DNA from 3 places in the Cellulomonas dongxiuzhuiae genome. Region 1 is predicted to be linked to each of the others. Evidence: predicted binding sites of a transcription regulator. Region 1 holds the regulator's gene; each other region holds the start of a gene.
What was found. Region 1 encodes HrcA, which represses chaperone genes, less so after heat shock. Its sites were predicted from a motif close to TTNGCACTCGNNNNNNNCGAGTGCNAA; they were not measured.
Positions count from the first base shown of each region.

Region 1 (3,811 bases):
AGCGGGCACGGCTCTTCTGCGCCCGCTCCCCGCGCCACACCACGACGGACCGCTCGGCCTGCCACGGCACGACGACGTCGACCCCGACCTCGGTGGCCGCCTCGATCGCCAGCTCGTCCCGGTCGCCCTTGGCGAGCGCCTGCACGAGCACGAGCTGCGGCGCGGGTGCGTCCTCCACGACGACGTCCTCGACGTCGATGCGCACGCCGTCGGGCCCCGCGGCGCGCACGCGCCCGACGAGACGGACGCCGGCGCAGTCCACCACGTCGACGCGCTCACCTGCACCCCGCCGCTGGACGACGCCCGCGTGCCGGCCCTCGGTGCCGTCGAGCAGGTACTCCCCGCCGGCTCGCACGCCGTCGAGCATGCCCGGCTCGACCACGAAGACCGGGGCGCTCACCGGCCGCTGAGCTTGTCGCGCAGCTTCGCGAACATCCCGGGGTTCGCCGCCGCGAGACGCGCCTCGGGGCGCTCCTCGCCGCGCAGCACCGCCAGGCGGCGCAGCAGGTCGGCCTGCTCGTCGTCAGCGGGTGAGGGCACCTGGACCTCGACGTGCACGTGCAGGTCACCGCGTCCGCCGACGTGCAGGTGACCGACGCCGAGCCCGCGCAGCGTGAGGATCTGCCCCGGCTGCGTGCCCGGGCGCAGGTCGACCTCCTGGGGCCCGTCGAGCGTCTCCATCGTCACGACCGTGCCCAGCGCGGCCGCCGTCATGGGCACCTGGAGCGTCGCGTGCAGGTCGTCCCCGCGCCGGACGAACGTCTCGTGCTTGCGCTCGCGCACCTCGAGGTAGACGTCCCCGGGCGGACCGCCCGCTGGACCGACCTCGCCCTGCCCGGTCATCTTGATGCGCGTCCCGGTGTCCACGCCCGCCGGGACGTCCACCGACAGCGTGCGCCGCGAGCGCACGCGTCCCTCGCCCGCGCACTCGGTGCACGGCTCGGGGATCACGGTGCCGAACCCGTGGCAGGCGGCGCACGGCTGCGTCGTCATGACCTGCCCGAGGAACGAGCGCGCGACGCGCTGCACGGACCCGCGCCCGCCGCACACCTCGCAGGTGCGCGGCGACGTGCCGGGACGGCAGCACGTGCCACCGCAGGTGGGGCACAGCACGGCGGTGTCGACCTGCACCTCGCGGTGGACGCCGAACGCGGCCTCGGCGAGGTCGAGGTCGAGACGCACGAGCGCGTCCTGCCCGCGCCGGGCGCGCGGCACGGGTCCGCGCGGAGCACCGCCGCCGGCCGCACCGAAGAAGGTCTCGAAGATGTCCTGGAAGCCGAAGCCGCCGCCCATGCCGCCGCCGGGCGACGAGGGGTCGGCACCCATGTCGTACGCGCGGCGCTTCTCGGGGTTGCCGAGCACGTCGTAGGCGCGCGACACGTCCTTGAACCGGTCCTCCGTCCCGGGCTCGGTGCCCGAGACGTCGGGGTGCAGCTCGCGCGCCAGGCGGCGGTAGGCCTTCTTGATCTGCTCCGGCGTCGCGTCCCGCGGGACACCGAGGATCTCGTAGTAGTCGGTCACGTGGCGTGCTGCTCGCTTCCTGCTCGTGCGCGGAGGGACCCGGCCCGCGTGCGGCGCACCGAGGGGCGCGGACGCGTGGCGCGCGGGTCAGCCCGCGAGGATCCGGGTGAGGTACCGGGCGACGGCTCGGACCGCCGCCATGGTCTGGGGGTAGTCCATCCGCAGGGGGCCGACCGACCCCAGGACGGCGACGGACGAGCCGTCACCGCCGTAGCCGCTGGTGACGATGCTCGTCTCGGCGAGGCCCTCGAGCTGCGTCTCCCGGCCGATGCGCACCGCGACGCCTGCCGAGTCCTCGGCCATCTCGGACAGCAGGCGCAGCAGGACGACCTGCTCCTCGAGCGCCTCCAGCACGGGACCGATCGTGTGCGGGAAGTCCGCACCGGCGCTGCGGGCCAGGTGCGAGGCGCCCGCGACGATCACGCGCTCCTCGCGCTCCTGCGCCACGGTCTCGGCCACGACCGCCACGACCGCGCGGACGAGGTCGGCACCGTCCGGCTCGAACTCCCCCGCCAGTGCGTCGAGCGCCGTGTCGAGGTCCGCGAGCCGCAGGCCTGCCGCCACGACGTTGAGGCGCAGACGCAGGCGCGCGACGACGCTCTCGTCGAGGTCCGCGGTCAGCTCGACCGTGCGCTGCTCGACGCGGCCCGTCGTGGTGATGATGACGACGAGGAGGTGGCGCGCACCCACGGGGACCAGCTCGACGTGCCGCAGAGCGGAGCGCCGCAGCGACGGGTACTGCACGACCGCCACCTGGTGGGTCAGCTGGGCGATCAGCCGCACGGCGCGGTCCATCACGTCGTCGAGGTCGACGGCCTCCTCGAGCAGCGTGCCGATGGCGCGCTTCTCGGCCGCCGACAGCGCCCGCACGCCCGAGAGCCGGTCGACGAACTCGCGGTAGCCCAGCTCGGTCGGCACCCGCCCGGCGGAGGTGTGCGGCTGGACGATGAGACCGGCCTCCTCGAGGGCGGCCATGTCGTTGCGGATCGTCGCGGGCGAGACGCCGAGCGCGTGCCGCTCGGCAAGGGCCCGCGACCCGACGGGCTCGCGGGTCGCGACGTAGTCCTCGACGATCGCGCGCAAGACGTCCAGCCGACGGTCCTCGCTCATGTCGCTCCCTCCGTCCCCCGGGGTCCACACCGTACGTGCGACCACCTCGTGCGGTCGCCTCCCGGCCGGCCGAGGTAGCACTCGGACGGACCGAGTGCCAATTCTACGCGGTCCGGCCGGTGGATCCGCGGCCGCACCGCGCGTCGCCACGACGGCCACGCGGCACGGCTCCTACAGTGCCCGCGTGACCGACGACCGATACGGCTCCGACGTGCTCGCGGGCGCCGGCGCCACGTCCCGTGCCGCCCACCACCGCGCCCCGCGCACGTCGCGCGAGCAGCCCGCCGAGCGCGGGCTGGTCGTCGAGGACGTCGAGACGGGCTGGGTCGGTGCGGTGGTCCGGGTCGAGAAGTCGGGTGGGCTGCACGTCGTCGTGCTGGAGGACCGCCGCGGCCGGACCCGCACGTTCCGGCTCGGGCCGGGGTTCTGGGTCGAGGGTGAGCCCGTCGTCCTGACGGCCCCCGTGACGACCAGGGCGCCGGTGCGCCCGACGCGCACCGCGTCGGGCTCGGTGGCGGTGCCCGACGCGCCCGCGCGCGTGGCGCGCGGCTCGCGCATCTGGGTGGAGGGCAAGCACGACGCCGAGCTCGTCGAGAAGGTGTGGGGCGACGACCTGCGCGTCGAGGGCGTCGTCGTCGAGCTGCTCGACGGGGTCGACAACCTGGCCGACGCGCTGCGCGACTTCGGTCCGACGGCCGACCGGCGGGTGGGCGTCCTCGTCGACCACCTCGTGCCCGGCTCCAAGGAGAGCAGGCTCGCGGCCGACGCGCTGCGCACCGTGCGCGCGGGCACCGTCCGCGTCCTCGGCCACCCCTACGTCGACGTCTGGCAGGCCGTCCGACCCGAGCGCATCGGCCTGGAGGCGTGGCCCACGATCGAGCGCGGCACCGAGTGGAAGCGCGGGATCCTGCGCGAGCTCGGGTGGCCGGCCGCGGAGCAGGCGGACGTCGCGCGGGCGTGGCAGCGCATCCTGCGGTCCGTGCGGTCCTACGCCGACCTCGAGCCCAGCCTGCTGGGCCGCGTCGAGGAGCTCATCGACTTCGTCACCGCCTGACGGCGCGGACGCGGGGCCCGTGCGCCGGACGGGCCCTGCGTGCCTGCGCCGACCGTCAGGCTGCGATCTGCCCGCCCGTCAGCCGCCGGTACGCGTAGACCATGATCAGCGCGCCCACCGGCAGCG
Region 1 covers NZ_CP076023.1:2,499,427-2,503,237, forward strand. The annotation lists gene KKR89_RS11180 (16S rRNA (uracil(1498)-N(3))-methyltransferase) at 1-400, opposite strand, end outside; gene dnaJ (molecular chaperone DnaJ) at 397-1,521, opposite strand; gene hrcA (heat-inducible transcriptional repressor HrcA) at 1,609-2,631, opposite strand; gene KKR89_RS11195 (DUF3097 domain-containing protein) at 2,816-3,685, shown strand; gene KKR89_RS11200 (hypothetical protein) at 3,741-3,811, opposite strand, start outside.

Region 2 (3,811 bases), 1.6 Mb from region 1:
AAGTGGCACACGTACCCCGACGACGTGCTGCCGGCGTTCGTCGCGGAGATGGACGTGCAGCCGCTCGACGCCGTGGTGACCGCGGTGACGGGCGCGATGCTGGCCGGTGACACCGGCTACGAGGTGGGCCCGGCGAGCCCGCTGGGGACGGCGTACGCCGAGGCGTTCGCGGGGTTCGCCGCCCGGCAGCACGGCTGGGACGTGCCCGTGGACCGCACGCGGATGGTCCCCGACGTCATGCTGGGGATCGTCGAGGTGCTCGGGATCCTCTCCCGGCCCGGCGACCGTGTCGTGATCAGCCCCCCGGTCTACCCGCCGTTCCGCGGGTTCCTCGAGCACGCGGGACGCCAGGTCGTCACCGCCCCGCTCGCCCCGGACGGTCGCCTGGACCTCGCGGCGCTCGACCGCGCGTTCGCCGGTGCGTCCGCGTACCTGCTGTGCCACCCGCACAACCCGACCGGCACGCTGCACACGGCGGACGAGCTGCGCGCCGTCGGCGAGCTCGCGGCACGTCACGGCGTGCGCGTCGTCGCCGACGAGATCCACGCACCCCTCACGGTCGGTGACGAGCCGTTCGTCCCCACCACGACCGTCATCCCCGACGCGATCTCGCTGCACTCCGCGTCGAAGGCCTTCAACCTCGCGGGCCTCAAGGCTGCCGTGGCCGTCCCCGGCCCCGCCGCCGACGACCTGGCCCGCCTGCCCGAGATCGTCGGGCACGGTGTCAGCCACGTCGCGTCGATCGCGCACCAGGCGGCCCACCGGGAGGGCGACGCGTGGCTCGGGGACGTGCGGGCGGCGGTGCGCGCCAACGGTGACCTCGTCGAGCAGACGCTCGCGGAGCGTCTCCCCCAGGCGTGCTGGGTGCGGCCCGCGGCGACGTACTTCGCGTGGCTCGACGTGCGGGCGATGCCCGCCGTGGTGTCGTCGGGCACCGACCCGGCACGGCTGCTGCTGCTGCACGGCCGGCTCGCGGTGAACTCCGGGCCGACGTTCGGCCCGCAGGGCGCGGGGCACGTGCGTCTCAACCTCGCGACGTCCCGCGAGATCCTGAGCGACGCCCTCGACCGGCTCGTGACCACGCTCGCCGCGCGCTCCTGACGCCCGGGCCGGCGGGAACAAGAGCTGGATTGCTCTCTCACCACCTCGGGGGTGGCTGGACTGCGCTCTCACCACCAGACCCCAGGTGGTCAGAGAGCAATCCAGTCCTACGTTCGGGGGTGGAGGTTCCCCCCTCACACCTCCGAAGAGGGCTGGACTGCTCTCTCACCACCTCGGGGTGGCTGGACTGCTCTCTCACCACCACAGGGGTGGGCGCCCTCGTGGAGGGCGCCCACCCGGTGGGATGAGTCAGCCGGCGGTGGCGGGTGCCTCGATGGGCGTCGCGGGGGCGCCGTGCTGGATCTCGACGCGGCGCGGCCTGGCCTCCTCGGCCACCGGCACCGTGAGCGTGAGGACGCCGTCGTTGTAGGTCGCGCTGATGCGGTCGAGCGCGAGCCCGCGGCCCACCGTGAGCTGGCGGGCGTACGTGCCGACCGGGCGCTCCTTGGCCAGCCACTGCACGTCGTGCTCGGTGCGCGGGCTGCGCTGCGCGCGGATCGTCAGGGTGCGGTCGTCCACGCTGACGTCGATGGTGCCCGGGTCGGCGCCCGGCAGGTCGACGTGCAGCACGTAGTGGTCGCCGTCGCGGTACAGGTCCATCGGCATGGTGGCCGATGCGCGGTCGGACGCCAGGACCTGCGCGAGCACGCGGTCCATCTCCTGGAACGGGTCGAAACGAGTAGCCATGCCCCATCACCTCCTCGACGTGGGTCCGGTCCCCCCGGATCCCGGTGCTGCCCCGGCGGTCCCCGCCACCGGGTGGCTACACGTCAAGAATTAGCACTCGTGCACTGAGAGTGCCAACCGCTCAGCGGCTCGATTTCGCTGCAGGCGAACACCCCTGCCAGGCCCTCAGGCGGAGCGGTCGACCGATCGCCGGTCGTCTCCCGTGAAGCCGGCGACGAAGCCCAGGAGACCCTCGACGATGCGGACGTCGGCGTCGAGCCACGGCACGTCCAGCCACTGCCCGGCGGGCAGCCACCGCAGCTCGTCGTGCTCGACGAGCGGTTCCGGCCCGCCCTCGAGCACCTCGGCGAACCACAGCCGCATGACGTACTCGTCGGAGATGCGCCAGGCACCGCCGTCGGGCCCCAGGAGCTCGACACCGAGCCCCACACGCACACCGAGCTCCTCGCGCAGCTCACGGTGGAGCGCGTCCTCGGGGGTCTCGCCGGGTTCGACCTTGCCGCCGGGGAACTCCCACCGGCCGGCGAGGCTGGCCGGGGTCGCACGACGGGCGGCGAGCAGCAGCCGGGGATCGTCGAGGTCGTCGACCACGGCGGCGGCCACGACCAGCACAGGACTCATGCCTCGAGTGTGCCAGCCGTCTGTCACGGCCGGGTCACGACACTGTGCCCGGCTGCTCACGTCGTCCGCACAGCCGGGGAGGACCGGCCGGGCCGAACGCGTGAACGTGGGTGGTACGGGTGCGGAGGGATCTCTCCCGCCCCTCCGCAGGGTGGTGACGTCAGCGGATGCCGTGCGCCTCGGCCCACGCGACCGCCTCGGCGCGCGTCGACACGCCGATCTTGCGGTACACGCTGCGCACCTGGGACTTCACGGTGTTGCGGGTGACGAACAGCCGCGTCGCGATGTCCTCGAGCGTCACGTCCTCGGTCAGCTCCGCCAGGACGACCCGCTCCCGGCGCGTGAGCGAGTGTGCACCCAGGATGTGCGGATCCACGGTCGTGTCCAGCATGCTCATGATGTCCTCCGGTGGGCGGCGGGCCCGGGCTCTCCGGCCCCGCGTGGGCTGCGTACCGGATGAGAGCGGCACACGTCGGGGTTATGACGCGACTTTCGCCGATTTCTCTGAATCACCGTGAGACCCCCCCGCGGTGCCGATCGCTGCACCTGTCAGACGACGCCCAGGCCCCCCTGATACATCACGGTTGAGACGTCGTCACCAGCACTGTGCGCCAGATCACCCGTTCGGGCAAGCACCCGGACGCATGGACGGCCGTCCAGGTCGTCACCCGAACGGGCGCACCCGGGCGGATGCCACCCGAACGGCTCAGGGGTTCAGCGCGCCGTACTCCTCGGCGGAGAGCAGCGGACCCGTGGACGTGACGTCGACGCGCAGGAGCCAGCCCTCGCCGTACGGGTCGGAGTTGACCAGCGACGGGTCGTCGACCGCGGCCTGGTTGACCTCGACGACGCGCCCCGTGACGGGCGAGAACAGCTCGGAGACCGACTTGGTCGACTCGATCTCCCCGATGACCGAACCCGCGGCGACGTCCGAGCCGACCGACGGCAGCTCGACGAACACGATGTCGCCCAGCGCGTCGGCGGCGACCGCCGTGATGCCCACCGTCACGGGCACCGAGGCGTCCACCCACTCGTGCTCGGCGGTGTACTGCAGCGTCTCGGGCAGCTCGGCAGCCATGGGTGCTCCTGTCGGGTCGGGTGGTGCGGACGTGCGGGCGGACCGCGTGCTGCGGGCCGTCACCGAGGACGACGGTAGAAGGGAAGTGCCACGACGCGCACGGGTTCACGCCGACCGCGCACGTCGACCGCGAGCTCGGCGCCCTCGGCGCTCATCTCAGGCGTCACGTACGCCATCGCCACGGGGTACCCGAGCGTCGGCGACGGCGCCCCCGACGTCACGGTGCCGACGACCGGCGCGTCCGGCGCCGTGGACGCGAGCACGTCGTAGCCGTGCCGCGCCGCACGACGCCCCAGGCCCCGCAGCCCCACGAGCACGCGCGCC
Region 2 covers NZ_CP076023.1:104,152-107,962, reverse strand. The annotation lists gene KKR89_RS00485 (MalY/PatB family protein) at 1-1,101, shown strand, start outside; gene KKR89_RS00480 (Hsp20/alpha crystallin family protein) at 1,351-1,788, opposite strand; gene KKR89_RS00475 ((deoxy)nucleoside triphosphate pyrophosphohydrolase) at 1,954-2,409, opposite strand; gene KKR89_RS00470 (helix-turn-helix domain-containing protein) at 2,570-2,806, opposite strand; gene gcvH (glycine cleavage system protein GcvH) at 3,116-3,487, opposite strand; gene gcvT (glycine cleavage system aminomethyltransferase GcvT) at 3,547-3,811, opposite strand, start outside.
Region 2: the regulator HrcA is predicted to act here: its motif matches at 1,879-1,905, upstream of KKR89_RS00480 (Hsp20/alpha crystallin family protein).

Region 3 (3,811 bases), 380 kb from region 1:
TGCCGTAGCGCGCGGAGCGCCACTTGTTCTCCTGGACGAACCACGGCGGCATGGTGGGCAAGGGCTCGCCCGCGTCGATCATGGACGAGAAGTGCTCCACCAGGCAGTGGGTGAACGCGCTGATCGCCGTGACCTCGAGCAGGCTCGCGGCGCCGTCGGCGATGCGCATCTCGAGCGTGCCGAAGCGGGGGGACGGGCGGATGTCCCACCGGACCTCGTTGACCTGGTCGATCACGCCGGTGTGCATCATGTCGCCGACGTACTGCTCCAGCTGCTCCCACCGCTCGAACTGCGGCGGCAGGCCGGCCGTCGGCAGCTGCTGGAAGAGCAGCGCGCGGTTCGACGCGTAGCCGGTGTCCTTGCCGCCCCAGAACGGCGACGACGCCGACAGCGACTGGATGTGCGGGAACACCGTGAGCATCGCGCGGCTCAGCGGCAGGACCTTGTCGCGGTCCTCGACGCCCACGTGGACGTGCACGCCGTAGATGAGCATCTGACGGCCCCACCACTGCGTGCGGTCGATGAGCGTGGCGTACCGCTGCTTGTCGGTCACGCGCTGGTGCGCCCAGTTGGCGAACGGGTGGGTCCCGGCGCCCATGAGCTCGATACGCAGGGGGCGCGCGGCGGCGGCGACCTCGTCGAGGGCGCGCTGCAGGTCCGCCCCGGCCTCGCCGACGGTGCGGCACTTGCCCGACGACACCTCGACCGTGTTGAGCAGCAGCTCGGACGTGATGTGCGGGTGGTCGCTGCCGTCGGCAGGCTGCACCGCGGCGAAGATCGCCTGCGCCGCCTGCCGCAGGTCGCCCGAGTCGGCGTCGACCAGGGCCACCTCCCACTCGATGCCGACCGTCGACCGCTCGGAGACGGCGAACGGCAGGGTCACCGGCGCGGCCATCAGACCGGCTCCACGACGAGCACGCGCTGCTGCCCGGCGACGCGCGTGAGGACGACCGTGCTCTCGGTGCCGCCGCGCAGGTCCAGCTGGCGGCGCAGCGTCTCGGGGGTGACGGCCGTGCCGCGCTTCTTGATCGTCAGCCGCCCGACGTCCCGCTCCCGCAGGTAGGTGCGCAGGCGCTTGAGCCCGAACGGCAGGTCGTCGAGCACGCGGTAGGCCGTGGCCAGCGGCTGCCAGGCGGCACGGTCGGCGAGGGCGTCGGAGGTCACGTAGGCGATCGTGGGGTCCACGAGCCGGCCGTGCACGCGGTGCGCGACCGTGCCGACCAGGCCGGCGCGGATCACCGCGCCGTCGGGCTCGTACAGGTAGCCGCCGACCGGCCCGACGGGCGGTGCGTCGTCGTCCCCGTCGGGGTCGGCACGCAGGACGTGCGCGCTGCCGTCGCGCAGGACGAGCGCGGAGCGTCCCGGGCCGTCGGGAGCCAGCGGGCCGAACCACAGCCCGAGCTCCACGACCTCGCCGCCGGACGACACCCACTGCGCCTCGGCGTCGTGCGGCAGGTCGCGGTGCGCGAGGCCGGGACCCAGCTTGAGCCCGAGCGCGGGGACCGTGCCGCGCACGGCGAGGACCTCGTCGAGGGGCGGGGAGTAGGCCCGCGGGTCGAACACCCGCCGGCCGGTGCCCGTGCGGCGTGCGGGGTCGGCGTAGACGCCGTCGACGCCCTCGGCGGCCAGGTCGAGCGCCAGCCCGTCGCCCATGCGGACCTCGACCTCGGGGAACGCGCGCAGGTTGACGGTCGCCAGTGCTGCGGTCGTCTCGTCGACGTCGGTCGCCAGCACCCGGATGCCGATGCCTGCCATCGCCAGGGCGTCGGCGCCCAGGCCGCACGTCAGGTCGGCCACGTACCGGCATCCGGCATCGCGGTACCGGCGCGCGTGGTGCGCGGCGACCTCGAGGCGCGTGGCCTGCTCGAGGCCCGCGACGGTGAAGAGCATGCCGTCGGCGAACTCGCCGAGCTTGGCGCGGGCCTTGGCGCGCAGCCGCGACTGCGTGAGCGCGGCCGCGACGAGCGCGGGATCGAGCCCGTCCTTCTGCAGCCGCTCGGCGAGCGGCAGCGCGAGCCGCTCGTCGTACGGCGGCAGCGCCTGCAGGAGCGCCCAGCCGTCGGGACTGAGCAGCTTGACCAGCCCGGCGTCGTCCACGCCACCACCTTCCCACGTCACGGCCCGCCCGCTCACCACGCGCCGCCGACATGCTTCGGCAGGCGGCACGGCGGCACCAGTTCTGGCACTCGGGTTGACCGAGTGCTAACGCCTTCCTAGAGTGAGGAACTGGCACTCTCCCCGTGAGGGTGCCAACCGCTCCCGTGGCCCGGCTCCCGCGACGACGGCGCGACGGTGCGGCGCAGACTCCTGAACTACTCACATGCGAAGGGGAGGTCCGCTGTGTCGGTCTCCATCAAGCCCCTCGAGGACCGCATCGTCGTCAAGGCCCTCGAGGCCGAGACGACGACCGCGTCGGGTCTCGTCATCCCGGACAGCGCCAAGGAGAAGCCCCAGGAGGGCGAGGTCCTGGCGGTCGGCCCCGGTCGTATCGACGACAAGGGCAACCGCGTGCCGCTGGACGTGGCCGTGGGTGACAAGGTCATCTACTCGAAGTACGGCGGCACCGAGGTCAAGTACAGCGGCGAGGAGTACCTCATCCTCTCCGCTCGCGACATCCTCGCGGTCGTCGCCTGACGTACAGCTGTCCCGGCCGGGGACGCGTCCCCGGCACGACGAAGGCCCCCTCCCTCGGGAGGGGGCCTTCGTCGTGCTCGGGAGGATCAGGCGGTGACGCGGCGTCCGGCGCGCTCGGCGAGGACCGCGGCACGCTCCTCCTCGGACAGCCCGCCCCACACGCCGTAGGGCTCGCGGACGGCGAGGGACTGCTCGCGGCACTCCTTGAGCACGGGGCACGTGGCGCAGATGGCCTTCGCTGCCTCCGCACGGCGGCGCCGGGCCGAGCCGCGCTCGCCCTCCGGGTGGAAGAAGAGATCCTGGTCCGCGTCGCGGCAGGCACCCTCGAACTGCCACTCCCACAGGTCCATCACCGGTCCGGGGAGACGCGAGATCTCGGCCATGTGTTCCTCCTTGGCTCCTGCGTGGTCGTCCTGCGGCGCCGGCCGGACGAAAGTCGGTGGTCTCCGCGGTTCCCCGTGGCGACGTGACGCCACGCTACAACCGCTTCAGAAGTTGTTCAAGACCCACTTTCTGACGCGATCGTGTGAAACGGTGCCTGGCGCGATCTGGACGTCGGTGCAGGACGCGTGTCCGCGGTGGTGGCCGACGCGCGGGGAGAGGACGTCGGATCGCGTCACACTGCTGGCACAATCGCTTCATGGTCCCCGCAGCAGACGAGACCGCGGCCGGATCGGTCGACCCGCAGGGCGCGTCCGCGCCCGCCGGTCGCCCGGACGCGCCCGCGGCTCGCGACGCGGACCGCGCGCAGGTGCCGAGCGGGCCCGCGCTCACCGTCGCCGCCGTCGCGCGCCGGCTGGGAGTGGCGCCGGCCACGCTGCGGACGTGGGACCGCCGCTACGGGCTCGGGCCCTCCGAGCACCTCGCCGGTGCCCACCGCCGCTACACGAACCAGGACCTCGAGCGGCTCCTCGTGATGCGCCGCCTCACCATCGACGGGGTCGCGCCCGCCGAGGCCGCGCGGCTCGCGCAGTCGTCGGAGGCGCCCGACGTGGCCGGAGCCGTCCCCGCGGCCGGCAGCGACGACCTCACCGGCCGCCTGCCCGTCCGGGCCGAGGCAGGAGCCGCGGCCGAGGGGTCCGGTGCCGACCACCCGCCGGTCGCGGGCGTCCCGGCCGGCGGTGCGAGCAGCGTCGCGGCCCTCGTGGACGCCGCGCTCACCGGGCGGGCGGACCGC
Region 3 covers NZ_CP076023.1:2,882,612-2,886,422, reverse strand. The annotation lists gene KKR89_RS12855 (glutamate--cysteine ligase) at 1-895, opposite strand, end outside; gene KKR89_RS12850 (class I SAM-dependent methyltransferase) at 895-2,097, opposite strand; gene groES (co-chaperone GroES) at 2,341-2,634, shown strand; gene KKR89_RS12840 (WhiB family transcriptional regulator) at 2,721-3,017, opposite strand; gene KKR89_RS12835 (MerR family transcriptional regulator) at 3,275-3,811, shown strand, end outside.
Region 3: the regulator HrcA is predicted to act here: its motif matches at 2,180-2,206, upstream of groES (co-chaperone GroES).